Thiocapsa rosea: one gene and its partner. Each later gene encodes a partner of the first gene's protein in a complex. Links are inferred from orthologs where the notes say so. Each region holds a gene or a part of one and is shown in the gene's direction. Other genes may lie near its edges.

Region 1 (6,919 bases):
GCCGCGTTCTATCTGCGCCAAGGCCAGGCGGTCTTGATCCCGCAGGCGCCGACCGACGGACTGGTCCGACTCTATGATCCGTCGCAGATCTTCGTCGGTGTAGGCAGTATCCTCGACGACGGGCGCGTCCAGCCCAAGAGGCTGATTTAGAGATTCAAAACCGCACGCGATGAGGCCCGAGCAACCCGCGATGCCGCGGTGTGAAGGCGGTGTGCGGGATCCAAGGAAACGTTTCAAACCCACGGTCCGATCCCCTGATGTCATTGTCGGGGTGATCCATCCCTCTCCCGAATCGGAGACGGACCAGGACCTTTTTTCTCCATCACTGACCCGGGAGACCACCAATGACAATGACCGCAGCCGAGAAGAAACAGATTGTCGAAGACTACCGTCGTGCCGATGCCGACACGGGGTCTCCGGAGGTGCAGGTCGCGCTTTTGACCGCACGCATTCTGCAGCTCACCGATCATTTCAAGGAGCACAAGCACGATCATCACTCGCGCCGCGGTCTGGTGCGCATGGTCAATTCACGTCGCAAGCTGCTCGATTATCTCAAGCGCAAGGATGTCGACCGCTATCGCGAGCTGATTACGCGTCTCGGCCTGCGCCGCTGACACGCCTCCCGACTCGGCGATCGGGCGGTCGGGTTGCCCCCGATCCGCCCGCTCCCCGCGGAAGGGATGCCGCCGGCGGCACCGACGCACAGCCCTGTTGCCACAGCGCCTACAGGCGCGCCTAAGGTGCAGGGGCCCAAGGCCCGGCGCTACGACGGACCACATACCCCGAGGATCTACTTGTGATTCCCAAAGCTATCGTGAAGCAATTCAAGCTCGGCGACCAGACAGTGACGCTCGAGACCGGCGAGATCGCGCGCCAGGCCGACGGCGCCGTGCTCGTCAATGTCGACGATACGGTTGTTCTGGTCACGGTCGTTGTCGACAAGCGCCCCGGCGCGGTGCGCGACTTCCTGCCCTTGACCGTCGATTATCAAGAAAAGACCTATGCCGCCGGCCGGATCCCCGGCGGCTTCTTCCGTCGTGAAGGGCGTCCGAGCGAGGTCGAGGTTCTCACCTCGCGTCTGATCGATCGTCCGATCCGTCCCCTGTTCGCGAAAGGTTTCAGACAAGAGATCCAGGTGATCGCGACGGTCAAGTCGCTGAACCCTGCGGTCAATCCCGAGGTTCCCGCCATGCTCGGCGTCTCGGCCGCATTGGCGATCTCGGGCGTTCCGTTCAACGGACCGATCGGCGCCGTGCGCGTCGGCTACAAGAACGGCGAGTACATCCTCAATCCGGCGGTCGTCGGTGTGGGTCCGGATTCGGACCTCGACCTGATCGTTGCCGGGACCGAGAAGGCGGTCTTGATGGTCGAGTCCGAGGCGCGCGGTCTCACCGAGGAGGTGATGCTCGGTGCCGTGCTGTTCGGTCACGAGCAGATGAAGCCGGCCATTGCCGCAATCCGCGAGCTGGCTGCCGAAGCGGGCAAGCCCCCGATGGACTGGACGCCTCCCGTGCCCGATACCGCATTGGCCGAGGCCGTGGCGAGTGCCTGTGGCGAGCGTATCGCCGAGGGCTATCGCATCAAGGACAAGCAAGCGCGCTACGCCGCCCTGAACGCAGTCCGCGCGGCGGTGGTTGCCGAGCTTTGCGCCGGCGAGAGCCCCGCATGGAGCGAATCCCAGGTGATGGGTGCGATCGAGAAGTTCGAGAAGACCACCGTGCGCAGCTCGATCATCGCCGGCAACCCGCGTATCGACGGTCGCGACAACGTGACGGTGCGTCCCATCACGATTCGCACCGGTGTGCTGCCCCGCACGCACGGCTCGGCGCTCTTCACGCGCGGCGAGACCCAGGCCCTGGTCATCACCACCTTGGGCACCGAGCGCGATTCGCAGATCATCGATGCCCTGGAAGGCGAGCGGCGCGAGCACTTCATGCTCCACTACAACTTCCCGCCCTTCTGTGTCGGTGAGACCGGTCGGGTCGGCACGCCGAAGCGGCGCGAGGTCGGCCACGGCCGTTTGGCCAAGCGCGGCGTGCTCGCCGTCATGCCGAGCATCGAAGAGTTTCCCTATTCGGTGCGCGTGGTCTCGGAGATCACCGAGTCCAACGGCTCCAGCTCCATGGCCAGTGTCTGCGGCACCAGTCTGTCGTTGATGGATGCCGGCGTGCCGGTGAAGGCGCCGGTGGCCGGCGTGGCGATGGGTTTGATCAAGGAAGGCGATGCCTTTGCCGTGCTGACCGACATCATGGGCGACGAGGATCACCTCGGCGACATGGACTTCAAGGTGGCCGGAACGTCCGAGGGCATCAACGCCCTGCAGATGGACATCAAGATCGAGGGCATTACCGCCGAGATCATGGAAACGGCACTCGATCAGGCGAAGGCCGGCCGGCTGCACATCCTCGGCGAGATGAACAAGGTCATCGGTGCACATCGCTCCGAGATGTCCGAGCATGCCCCGCGCATCATCGAGCTGAAGATCCATCCCGAGAAGATCCGCGATGTCATCGGCAAGGGCGGCTCCGTCATCCGCGCCATCACGGAAGAGACCGGTGCCACCATCGACATCAACGACGACGGCGTGGTCAAGATCTTCTCGGTCGAGAAGGCCGCCGGCGAGGAGGCCAAGCGCCGCATCCGTCTGATCACGGCCGATGTCGAGGTCGGCAAGATCTACGAAGGCCGTGTCGCACGCCTGATGGATTTCGGCGCCTTCGTCACCATCCTGCCGGGACGCGACGGGCTTGTGCACATCTCCCAGATCTGCGAGGAGCGCGTGCAGAGTGTGAGCGACAAGCTCTCCGAGGGCGATCAGGTCCGGGTGAAGGTCCTCGAGGTCGACAAGCAAGGCCGCATCCGTTTGAGCATGAAGGCGATCGAGCCGGGCGAGTAATCCCCGGGTCTCGATGTGCATGAAAAAGGGGCTTATAGCCCCTTTTTTATGCCGAGCACATGGGTGTTTTTCGTGAGTTAAACCGCGCCAGCTCCGGCGGTCGTCGGAGCCGCCGCGGCCAAGCCAATCCAACAAACGACGCCTATCGCGTCGGGCGCGGTTTAATATGCCGATCGTTGCCCTGGGCGGACTGAAGTCCGCCTGCCCCGGGTGCCGGTTGAAACCGGCGAACCCGCGGGCCGGACCGCCGACGTCAGTCGCTCCCCCCCGGTCCGCCGACTTCAGTCGGCCCCCGGGTACGCCGACTTCAGTCGGCTCTTCGCTCGGCCGATCCTCAGCACCGGAAACACGCTGCGTCTGCCCGGTGGCTGAACGTCGTTCCTAATCAGTAAGGCCCATCACCTCATGTCAACGCACCAACACCGCCCGCCCACTGCCTTCGGTCTCATCGTGATCGGCGACGAGATCCTCAAGGGCTCCCGCGTCGATGCCCATCTGCGCGCCTTCAAGGAGATGGTCGGCGAGCGCGGCCATGAGCTGGCGTGGCACTGGCTGCTTCCGGACGACCCGGAGGTGTTGGTTGCCCATCTGCGCTTCTCGCTGGGGCGCCAGGATCCCGTATTCGTGTGCGGCGGCATCGGCGCGACACCGGACGATCACACCCGCGCCTGCGCCGCGACCGCGGTCGGTCTGGATCTGATGCGTCATCCCGAAGCCAAAGCCCTGCTCGAGGAGAAGTTCGGTGCCGAGGTCTACCCCAACCGCATCCTTATGGCGGATCTGCCTGCAGGGTGCGATCTGATTCCGAACCCGATCAACCGGATCCCGGGCTTTTCGCTGCGCGGGCACTGGTTTCTTCCGGGTTTCCCCCAAATGGCCTGGCCGATGGCGCAATGGGTGTTGGATCGCTTCTACGGCGTCTCGGACCTGGTGCAGGAGCGGGCCTTCGAGCTTTTCGATACCCCGGAAAGCAGCCTGATCCCCGTGATGCGCGATCTCGGCGACCGGTTCCCCGAGCTGAAGCTCTTCAGCCTGCCTCATCTCGGAGATGATGCCCACATTCGGTTGGGTTTTCGCGGGCGCAGCGGGATCGAAGCGGCGATGGACGCCCTGCGCGAACGCCTCGAGCGCGATGGGATTCCGTATCGCGAGGCTGCGCCGGATACCCTGCATCCGTGACGAAAAAAAACCGCCATCGCGGGTGTGTGGTGCGCCATGGCGGTCAATTGCTTGCTGCTGAATTCAAGCCTGAATGCGTGCCGGCCGAGGTAGGTTGGTCGGGAGACGATTCCAGGCTTGAACCTCTATCCTGCGCTTTACCCATCACGAAAACAGTAAAGATCTGTAAAGGACGCAAGAGCCGCCGCGCTCGGGGGCGCCTTCACGAATCTTTACTTGCCCCAAAGATCTTGAAGGAGGTTAATTTGGGGAAACTCGTGTCGGTTGAATCTCCCTGCCGACCGCGCCGGTTATACGGAACTTGATCCATTCAGTCTGGGATGGACCTTAGGGACAGGTTCCGAAGGGTCCTTATCAGCGGAGTCACCATGCATCCCACCGTCCTTGACGACGACACTCGTATCGAAGCTGGATCCGGGTGTTTTCTAAAGCCGATCCAAGGAATTATGTTCGGTGCATCCGGGACTGCCGAGGAGCAGCGGCGGAACGTCACACCTTGCTTCGGACCTGTCGATCGGGTCCTGCGCCAGGCAGCGTTCGAGCAATCCTCGGGCCGCTATCCGGGTACCGACGCAGCTCGCATCATGGTCGTCGATGACGACCTGCTTCTGCTGCGTGCCACGTCGCGCCTCGCGATCTCCTGGGGTTACCAATGTGAGACCTACAGCGAACCTCACCGCGCGCTCCTCGCTGCCGAGGCGAGCGCGCCTGACCTCTTGATCGTCGACATCTACATGCCCTACATCGATGGGTTCGAGGTGATCAAACGGATGCGGACGATGGGCGGCGCAACCCGCATCCTCGCCGTCAGCGGGGATGCCGGTTACGGGCAGCGGACCCACGTGCTCGATATCAGTCGCGTCATGGGGGCAGATGCCGTGCTCGAAAAACCAATCGTTGCCTGGTTATTGCGGGCGACCGTCAAGCGCCTGATTGGTCCCGCCGATCGCGACTGAATCCGGATCTCGGGCAATCGGAGCGCACGCGCGGTCAAGCATTTCCTCTGCTCCTTCTTCACAAATCTTTACCCCTCGCGCGGCGCGGATGGTCCACCATTGGGAGGTTGAAGTTCATGGGGCCCGGGAGACCCAGCGGATGGTTTGCGCGACCAACGCGCCGAAACCGGACTTGATCCGGTACCCGAACGCCTACCCAAGCATCGGAAATCAACAATGATGAACAAGGAAACGAACGATTGGTCGGACGTCATCCTTGTCGTGGATGACGACGACAGCATGCTGCGAATCCTGCAGCTTCTCCTTCAGCGTGCAGGCTATGGGGTCATCACGGCCCGTTCGGCGGGGGAGGGGCTGCGCCTATCGGAGACTTACGGGCCGAGTCTGGCGATCCTCGACTGGAAACTGCCGGACATGACCGGGCTGGAACTCTTGCGTCAGCTCAAGCTCGCTCTCCCGGATCTGCCGGTGATCCTTCTGACCGGGTTCGCCAATCTGGAAGGCGCGGTCAGCGCCATCAAGGAAGGCGCCTACGATTATCTCGCCAAGCCAATGGGTAACAAAGAATTTTTAGCCAGGGTTCAGGGGGCGTTGGAGCATGATTCACGTCCCTTCCCGGTCATTGGGGGTCGGGATCCGCTGACCGAGCGGATGGGGACAAGCACGGCGATCACGCGAACCATCGAGGACATCGAGCGGGTGGCACCCACGGACTTCTCGGTGAACCTGTTCGGGGAGACCGGCTCGGGCAAGGAGGTGGTCGCCCATGCGATCCACGAGGCCAGTCCCAGGGCGAAGCAGCCCTTCGTTGCCGTCGACTGCGGTGCAATCCCGGAGTCTTTGATCGAGAACGAGTTGTTCGGCCACGAGCGCGGCGCCTTTACGGGTGCGGATCGGCAACAGGCGGGACGGTTCGAAGCCGCCGACGGCGGGACGCTGTTTCTCGACGAGATCACCAATTTGTCCCTATCGGCGCAGGCTCGGCTCTTGCGGGTTCTGCAGGAACGGGTCATCTACCGGGTCGGGGGCAGCACGCCGATCCCGGTCGACGTGCGGCTGATCTCGGCGAGCAACCGGCAGTTGGCCGATGCGGTGAGCGAGGGCGGTTTCCGCGCCGACCTGCTGTATCGGCTGTCCGACTATCGCATCGCGATCCCGCCGCTGCGCGAGCGGCGGGAGGACATCATGCACATCGCCAACCAGTTTCTGGTCGATGCGAACAGGGATCTGCACAAACACATCGGTCATTTCACGGACAAGGCCGTCCAAGCCATGTTGACCTACCACTGGCCGGGCAATGTGCGTGAGCTCAGGAGCGTCGTGCGTCGTGCGGTCTTGATCGCGCAATACCTCATCGATGTCAATCACCTTGACCTCCCGGAGTCCGGGTTCCGAACCCAGTCGAATCCGCTAGGCGAGTCCATAGCCACCCAAATGGATCCGGACAGCGAAGGTTTCTCGCTCAAGGAGATCGTGCGCGCACGGGTCGAGCATCTGGAACGGGAGGTCCTCTCGAGCGCCCTGCGACGCCACAACGGCAACAAGGCGGCGGTGGCTCGGATGCTCCAAGTGGACTACAAGACGGTTCACACCAAGTTGAAGGCCTACGGATTGGGGGTGTGAGGCGCCCGTGGACGCGTTCTATTGTTTCTGTTTCGCACCGGCCTGTTTGGCGTCGGATCTGAGATTCGATGACTGCGGTTGGGAAGACCCGATCGAGATCCGGCGTCTTGCTGGACTGGATGTCATCCTCAGTCGCGTGCCTCTCGGGCGCTTTGCAGGTGCCGAGGCGGAGCAACGGCTCGCCGATCTCGAGTGGCTGGTGCCGCGTGCGCAGGCCCATGATCGGGTGATTACACGCACCATGGAACGGTCGACCGTGTTCCCG
Region 2 (7,948 bases), 410 kb from region 1 along the record:
CGAAGGCCGCCTGAAGACAATTGACGATGCGTGCCTCGGAATCCATCAGGGTTCCGTCCCAGTCGAACACGATCAAGTCGAAGGTCACGCGGCGGGCTCCAAGGCAGACAGGAAATGCTCGAGGTCATCGGGCAGGGGCGCCTCGACACGGTGCGGTCGATCGGCGGCTTCGAGTTGAAAACTCAAGGCGGAGGCGTGCAAAAACAAGCGTGACAATCCCAGTGCCTTGAGGGCGCGATTCGCGTTCTCGTCGCCGTATTTGGGGTCGCCCGCCAAGGGGGTTCCCAGATGAGCGGCATGGACGCGGATCTGGTGCGTACGCCCGGTGATCAGCTCGGCTTCGACCAGGGTGAGCACGCCGACGTCCGAGCGGAAGCGTCCCAGACGTCGAAACACCGTGCGTGCCGGTTTTCCCTCTTCCGGGTCGACTTGAACCATCCGCTCGCCGCCCTGCAGCACGTTCTTCTTCAGCGGTGCGTCCACACCGACCTTCGAGCGCTCCAGCTCCCCGATCATCAGGGCCATGTAGCGCTTGTCCATAGCGCCTTCGCGGATCAGCTCGTGGAGCTCGCGCAATGCACTGCGCCGCTTGCTGATGAGGATGCAGCCGGAGGTGTCGCGATCCAGACGGTGAACCAGCTCCAGCTCGCGACCGGGCCGCAGCTCGCGCAGCGATTCGATCAGGCCGTAGCTCAGACCGCTGCCGCCATGCACGGCCAGGCCGGCGGGCTTGTCGATGACCAGAAGGCGCTCGTCCTCGTAGAGCACCGCCTCCGCGAGCGGGGCGAGACGCGAGACAGGGACCCGGACGGGCGTCTCCGCAAGGGCCGTGCGCATCGGCGGGATGCGCACCAGATCGCCCGTGCGCAGCCGATGACTGGCCTTGACCCGACCTTTGTTGACGCGCACCTCGCCACGACGCATCACCCGATACAGGTGGCTTCGCGGCACGCCCTTGAGATGGCGCAGAAGAAAGTTGTCGATGCGCTGCCCGTCGGACTCGGCATCGACGCAGACCACGCGTACGGACGAATCATCCCGAAGCTCCGGCTCGGGACGCGCACGCTCGGCAACCGCAGGCATCGGGCCGGAGCGCTTAGGCTGCGTGCGTCCGGGTCCGCCACTCCCGGGGCCGGTCGTCTTCGGGTCAGCCCTTCGGAAGACGGCGCGTTTCGGACCGGCGACGACGCCTTCAGAGCCCTTCGATGGAGTGCTCTTGGGGCCGGCGCGCTCGGAAGCCGGGCGGCCCCGGAGGCCGTCCCGCCCCCCTGTTGCGCGGGCGGCGGCATGCTTGTTCGGACGGCGATCGGCACGGGGATGAGGTCGATTCACGAATGATGGCGCCTGCCTGGGTGGCTCAATTGATGCTAAATAAGGTTTACTGATACACTTGGACGCTTGCGCTGGCCAGCGGAAACGCGATTTTTCCCGGAGCGGCGAGCGCAGCCAAGGGTCGGTCACGATGCCGGAGCGAGTGGAGCCACATCCGCTCGGAAGGCCCCGACCCTCATGCCGGCATCCGATGTCCGAGCAGGCCGATGTGCGGGATCTCGAGTGGTGACGCGGACTCGTTTTATCGGGTGACCGCGCATTCTACACCCTGTGAGCGCCGCGCGCCCTGCACGACGGCAGACCAGCGCAGCCGGCGCCGACCTCGCCGCTCCCGAGATCGGCCCCCTCCAACCGGGCGGGCCGATCAGGTGCGAGTGCCTCCAATGGGCGCTCGTCGACGACAAAACATTACTGACTACGCGCGTGCCCGTCCGGATCGGCCGAGAGCCCGTCTGAACGGACACTGTCGATGCCGTCGGGCCGATTCGTCGGCGCGACGGCGACACGCCGAGCCGCCCGCAGGTTTGCAGGGGCGCACGGCGAGCAGTCCCTCAGACGGGAGACGCGTCGTGGTGCGGAAAACAACCCTATGAAACGCATGCTGATCAACGCAACTCAGCCCGAAGAGTTGCGTGTTGCGACCGTCGACGGTCAACAGCTTTACAACCTCGATATCGAGTCCCCCGGCCGAGAACAGAAAAAGGCCAACATCTACAAAGGCATCATCACCCGCGTCGAGCCCAGTCTCGAGGCCGCCTTCGTCGACTACGGTGCCGATCGGCACGGCTTCCTCCCGCTCAAAGAGATCGCGCGGGCCTATTTCGAGCCCGACAGTGTCAAACCTGGCTCGCGCGTCAGCATCAAGGAATCGGTGCGCGAGGGCCGCGAGGTCGTCGTTCAGATCGACAAGGAAGAGCGCGGCAACAAGGGGGCAGCACTCACCACCTTCATCTCTCTGGCCGGTCGTTATCTGGTGCTGATGCCCAATAACCCGCGCGCCGGCGGGGTCTCGCGACGCATCGAGGGCCAGGATCGCAGCGAGCTGCGCGACGCCATGAGTCAGCTCGAGATCCCAGAAGACATGGGTTTGATCGTGCGCACCGCGGGCGTGGGCAAGAACGTCGAGGAGCTCCAGTGGGACCTCGACTACCTGCTCCAGCTTTGGAAGGCGATCGAGACCTCTGCGCAGGACCGCAAGGCGCCCTTCCTCATCTATCAAGAGAGCGACGTCATCATCCGTTCGATCCGCGACTATCTGCGCGTGGACATCGGCGAGATCCTGATCGACAACAAGGCGGTCTTCGAGCGTGCCGAGAGCTTCATCCGCCAGGTGATGCCGAGCAATCTGAAGAAGCTCAAGCTCTACCAGGACGAGGTCCCGCTCTTCACCCGCTATCAGATCGAGAGCCAGATCGAGTCGGCCTTCCAGCGCGAGGTGCGCCTGCCCTCCGGCGGCTCGATCGTGATCGACCACACCGAGGCGCTGACCTCGGTGGACATCAACTCGGCGCGTGCCACCAAGGGCGCCGATATCGAGGAGACCGCGCTCAACACCAACCTGGAAGCGGCCGACGAGATCGCGCGCCAACTGCGTCTGCGTGATCTGGGCGGACTCTTCGTCATCGACTTCATCGACATGACGCCGCCGAAGAACCAGCGCGAGGTCGAGAATCGGCTGCGCGACGCGCTCAAGCACGACCGCGCCCGGGTGCAGGTCGCCCGCATCTCGCGCTTCGGTCTGTTGGAGATGTCGCGCCAGCGCCTGCGACCCTCGCTCGGGGAGTCGAGCCAGCAGGTCTGCCCGCGCTGCAAGGGTCAGGGGACCGTCCGCGGGGTCGAGTCGCTTGCGCTGTCGATCCTGCGCATCGTCGAAGAAGAGGCGATGAAGGACAGTACCCACCGCATCGTCGCCCAGCTGCCGGTGAGCGTCGCGACCTTCCTGCTCAACGAGAAGCGTCGCGGCATTCTGGAGATCGAGCAGCGCCAAGGCGTCGAGGTCCTCTTGCTGCCCAACGAGGCACTCGAAACGCCTGAGTACCAGATCGAACGCGTACGCACCCAGGACGCGGGCAAGCTCGTCCCGGATCAGTCGAGCTACGAGCTGACCGCAGCGTCCGAGACCAAGGTCGCGCCCTTCTACGCCAAGCTCGGTCAACCCGTGCAGGCCGAGGAGCCGGCCGTCAAGCAGGTCTCGCCGGCGACCCCGGTCCCCCAACGCTGGACGCCGACACCCCAGCCCGAAACACCCGTGCGTCGCGAAGCGGAGCGCGGCGAGCCCGAAAGCCTGCTCAAACGCATCTGGACCGGGCTCTTTGCGCCGCGCCAGCCCGAAGCGGATGTCCCTGCAACCCACAGGCCACCCGCAGACGAGCGCCCGGCGCCCGAGACCGCGCCGCGCACGCAGCAACCGCGACACACCGCCGATTCGGGCGAGCGCCGCAGCCAAAGCAGACCACCACAGACCCGACGCGACGAGTCGCCAAGGGAGCGCGGGCGGCAGGAACAGGGTCGGCACAGCCGAGCGGCACCCGAGCAGCAGACGCGCTCGGAGCCGAACCGCAGCCGGAACGAGGCCAGCCAGGGCAGCGAGGCTGTCGCGGCAGCAGATCCGACGACGCGACCCGAGACCGAGGAGCAGACCCAGGCCCGCCGCGACGGCGAGACACGCTCGCGCCGGAGCGGCTCGCGCGGACGCGGACGACGGAGTTCCGGTTCGAGCGAGGGAGGCCGTCCCACGGGCGAGGCGTCGCGCGATCAAGATACCCGCGGCGACGAGGGCTCCGGCGAGCACAGCGAGGGTCGGCAACGGTCCGAACGTCATGGCGACGACACGCCGACGACCAGTAGCGATCGAGCCGCCGCGCCGTCGCGCGGAAGTCGGCCGGAGGATCATCCGCTGATGATCGCACCCGTCGGCGAGACCGCCGTGCAGAACGGCGGAGCGGGCGCAACCTCGACGGACTCGATCGACCGCGGACGTCCGGCGGGACGCGCCGAAGACGCGCGCCTCGGCGAACAACCCGAGGGTACGGACAACGCCTCGGACGACACCTCCGATCCCGGCGCCGAGCCGGGGCAAGACGGCAACGCAGCGCCGGGCGGCGAGCGGCCGCGCTCCTCGCGTCGACGTCGCGGCGGCCGCAATCGCCGACGCTCTTCGGCCGGCGCAGAGACGAAGGAAGGCGCGGGAGACGAGGGCGGCAGCACCGAAGGCGCCTCGGGTCCGACAGCAGACCAAATGCCCCCGCAACCGCATGATCGGCAGCCGGCGCACGCGGAATCGACCGAGACGGACCCGAAACCCCGTGAGCACAGACCCGACCGACGGGTCCGCGAGGGCGCAGTCGTCGCGCAGGGCGAAAGCACCCGCGCTGAGCCTCGACCGGACGGCGACTCGAGCACCGAGGCATCGATGCCGAGCGAGCCGACCACACCGATCAAGCACGAGGCCCCGGCGAGCGAGCCGACCGCACCGATCAAGCACGAGGCTCCGAGCAGCGAGCCGACCGCGCCGATCAAGCACGAGGCCCCGAGCAGCGAGCCGACCGCGCCGATCAAGCACGAGGCCCCGAGCAGCGAGCCGACCGCGCCGATCAAGCACGAGACCCCGGCAAGCGAGCCGACGGCCACGCCGATCAAGCACGAGGCCCCGGCGAGCGAGCCGGTCACGCCGGTCAAGCATGCGGCCCCGACGAGCGAGCCGACGGCCACGCTGCCGCGCCCGGCGCCCGTCGCCGAGACGGCCGAGCCTCGGACGCCGACCGAACCCTCGGCCGGTTCCGGCGCCTATCGTGATGGGACCGAAGGCGTCCTGAGCGAACGCGCTGCATCGTCGGGCACCGACGATCGGTCGACGTCGAGACCCGAGCCTGTCCCTCCGACACCCGCCGCGGCAGCGGCCCCGACGTCCGATCCGGTCGAACCGAAAAGCGGGGACGCGGTTTAAAAGGATATCGTTTTTAATCTCTTAAACCGCGCCGACTCCAACGGCCGTCAAATCTGCCGGGGCCGATCTCATCCCAGAACATCGCGTACCGCGCTGGGCGCGGTTTAACCGCGCAGCAGCGGTTGATGCGCGCCCGGGGTCGACGCGGATCAACCGACCGAGATCGTCTGAAACCGTCAACGCAGGATCCGGCTCATCGGGGTCATCATGCTCAGACTGTTTTTCGAGAGCCTGACCGGCTTACTCCGTCTGACCTATCGGACATTCGTGCCGGGGCCAGGCCGTCCCCGGCCGAGCGCCAAACGCATGCTGGTGATGAGTGGATTCATCCCGCTCTTCACCCTTGTCCAAGGGATCCACTGGATCGGCTTCCTGCTCGACGAGATCTTTTATCGCGGTTATCGCCGTGTCGCGATCCGCGAGCCGCTGTTCGTGCTCGGTGTCCCCCGAAGCGGAACCACTCACCTTCATCGCGTCATCGCTGACGACACTGCACTGACGACCTTCTCGACCTGGGAATGTCTTTTCGCACCGTCGGTCACCCAACGGCGTTTCTGGCTCGGCCTCGGGCGGATCGATGCGCATGTGGGTCGCCCCCTCGGGCGCATGCTCGACTGGATCGAACGACACGCCTTCAAGGGCCTCGATGCCGTCCACCCCATGCGCCTGAGCGACCCGGAAGAAGACTACTTCGCGCTCATGCCGGTGCTGTGCTGCTTCATCCTCGTCCTACCCTTCCCACACTCGGATCTCTTGTGGCGTATGGGCCTATTCGACCAGGACATGCCGGAGGCGCGCCGCGCACGGCTGATGGACTTCTATCATCGGTGCCTGCAGCGACATCTCTACGTCCATGGTCCCGAGAAGCGGCTCTTGTCGAAGAACGCCGCCTTCGCCCCGCTGGCCGGCAGTCTCGCGGCGCGCTTCCCCGACGCGCGCTTCATCGTCTGTCTGCGCGAGCCGCACGCCACGTTCCCGTCTCAGCTGAGCTCGCTCGCGGCCGGAATCGACTTCTTCGATGTCCTGTCCGCGACCCCCGATTTCCGGGAGCGCTTGACCGGTCAACTGGGTTTCTATTACAAGAATCTGGAAAGGGCGTTGGGAGAACTCCCCGAAGAGCGCTGCGCATGGGTTACCATGCGCGCGTTGCAGTCGGATCCGGCGTGTCGGGTGCTGGTCATCTACGCGCAGCTCGGGCTAACGGCGCGTGCGCAGTTCCGCGCCGCGATCGCACGACACGCGGCCGAGGCCGAAACCTACCGAAGCGCTCACGGCTACAGCCTGGAGCAGTTCGGACTCTCTCGGGGGGACATCGATCGCGATCCGGGACCCGTCTTCGCACGGCTTGCCGCTCGGTCGGCACGGAGCGCGGCCGATGCAGCGTCGATGCACCCGGGGACAAGGCCCGGCGACGATCCCATGGGCTCATCCTCAACCAGGACACCCGTGCGCCATGCTGAACCTATCCACTGCGGGGACCAGTGTTAGGACGCCCCTGCATCCCTGCGCCGCCGAGCTGCGTGTCGCCATCGTGTCCGACGCCGCTCCCGAGCGCAACGGCGTCGGCGCCTATTACCGCGATCTCGCCGACCATCTCAGGACCGCCGGAGCCCGGGTCGATTTGGTCGCACCGCGTTGTCGCGCGGGATCCTGGTATGGGGGCCTGACGCTCCCGCTGCCAGGCGACTCCACCCAGAAGATCGTCTTGCCCTCCCCTTGGCTCTTGAGCCGACGCCTCGATCGCCTCCGCCCGAACGTCGTCATCGTCCCGACCCCTGGCCCGTTCGGCCTGCTCGGGATGCATCTGGCCGAGCGCAACGGAGCCGCACTGGTGGTCGGTTTCCACACCCACTTCGAGGCCCTGACAACGCTGTTCCGGAATTGGGGTATCGGCGCCCGCATCGCCAACGGCTACCTCGGTGCCTGTCATCGGCTGCTCTTCGACAAGAGCGATCTGGTCTTGGCAAACTCGGCAGAGATGATGGCGATTGCGCGATCGATCGGTGCCCGCCGCGTCAGCCTCATGGCCACCCCGATCCCGCAGCGCTTTCTCGATCTGCCGCCCGCCCCGGCGGGCAGGGATGTCGCTCGCGTGCTTTTCGCCGGACGTCTGGCACCTGAAAAGAACTTGGAGGCCATCGTCGCCGCTGCGCACCGACTCCCGGACATCGAGTTCCTGATCGTCGGCGATGGTCCGATGCGGGCGTGGGTGGAGAAGGAGTGCCGAGGGCTACCCAACCTCGGACACTCAGGCTGGGTCAGCCGCAGTCGGATCATGGCCCTCATCGACGAGATGGACGCCTTGATCCTGCCCTCGACGGTCGAGTCGTTCGGCACCGTTGCGCTCGAGGCGATGGCACGGGCACGCCCGGTGCTGGTGTCCTCGGCCTGCGGCATCCTGAGCTGGGATCTACTGAGCAGGGGGATCTTCCGGATCCACGAGGGCGAGCACCTCGCCGATGCCTTGGCGCGGCTGCGCGACCTGGACCCGGCGATCCGCGAACGCAAGGCACACCTGGGACGCGAAGGCGCGCGGGAGATCAACCACCGCAACCTGGAACATTGGCTTGGGGTCTTGTCGGGCAACTATGCCGATTCGGTCGATGCGAAACGCTGAGCCCGCGGCAGGCCCAAGCGCTCGGCAGGTCCGTGCTCTGGTCTCGGTGCACG

The links.
Region 2: the proteins of pnp (region 1) and rne are in contact, whole or in part, in a cryo-EM structure (PDB 9QH0), measured with the Escherichia coli proteins. The link is inferred for Thiocapsa rosea from one-to-one orthologs.

What each region holds. Positions count from the first base shown.
Region 1 is NZ_RBXL01000001.1:3,916,478-3,923,396, forward strand. What follows is about bases 435-3,346. They hold pnp (polyribonucleotide nucleotidyltransferase), read left to right. Parts: upstream 435-796; coding sequence 797-2,896; downstream 2,897-3,346. Other genes in these bases: rpsO (30S ribosomal protein S15), read left to right, coding at 435-614; BDD21_RS17690 (competence/damage-inducible protein A), read left to right, coding at 3,302-3,346. Outside these bases: tRNA pseudouridine(55) synthase TruB, read left to right, coding at 1-150; more of rpsO, read left to right, coding at 345-434; more of BDD21_RS17690, read left to right, coding at 3,347-4,075; BDD21_RS17695 (response regulator), read left to right, coding at 4,522-5,031; BDD21_RS17700 (sigma-54-dependent transcriptional regulator), read left to right, coding at 5,248-6,654; BDD21_RS17705 (GvpL/GvpF family gas vesicle protein), read left to right, coding at 6,662-6,919. UniProt on the Escherichia coli protein: Involved in mRNA degradation. Catalyzes the phosphorolysis of single-stranded polyribonucleotides processively in the 3'- to 5'-direction. Also involved, along with RNase II, in tRNA processing.
Region 2 is NZ_RBXL01000001.1:3,503,381-3,511,328, reverse strand. Bases 1,538-5,478 are described here. They hold rne (ribonuclease E), read left to right. Parts: upstream 1,538-1,921; coding sequence 1,922-5,278; downstream 5,279-5,478. Outside these bases: BDD21_RS15835 (HAD-IA family hydrolase), read right to left, coding at 1-88; BDD21_RS15830 (RluA family pseudouridine synthase), read right to left, coding at 85-1,083; BDD21_RS15820 (sulfotransferase), read left to right, coding at 5,486-6,766; BDD21_RS15815 (glycosyltransferase), read left to right, coding at 6,732-7,895; BDD21_RS15810 (polysaccharide deacetylase family protein), read left to right, coding at 7,882-7,948. UniProt on the Escherichia coli protein: Endoribonuclease that plays a central role in RNA processing and decay. Required for the maturation of 5S and 16S rRNAs and the majority of tRNAs. Also involved in the degradation of most mRNAs.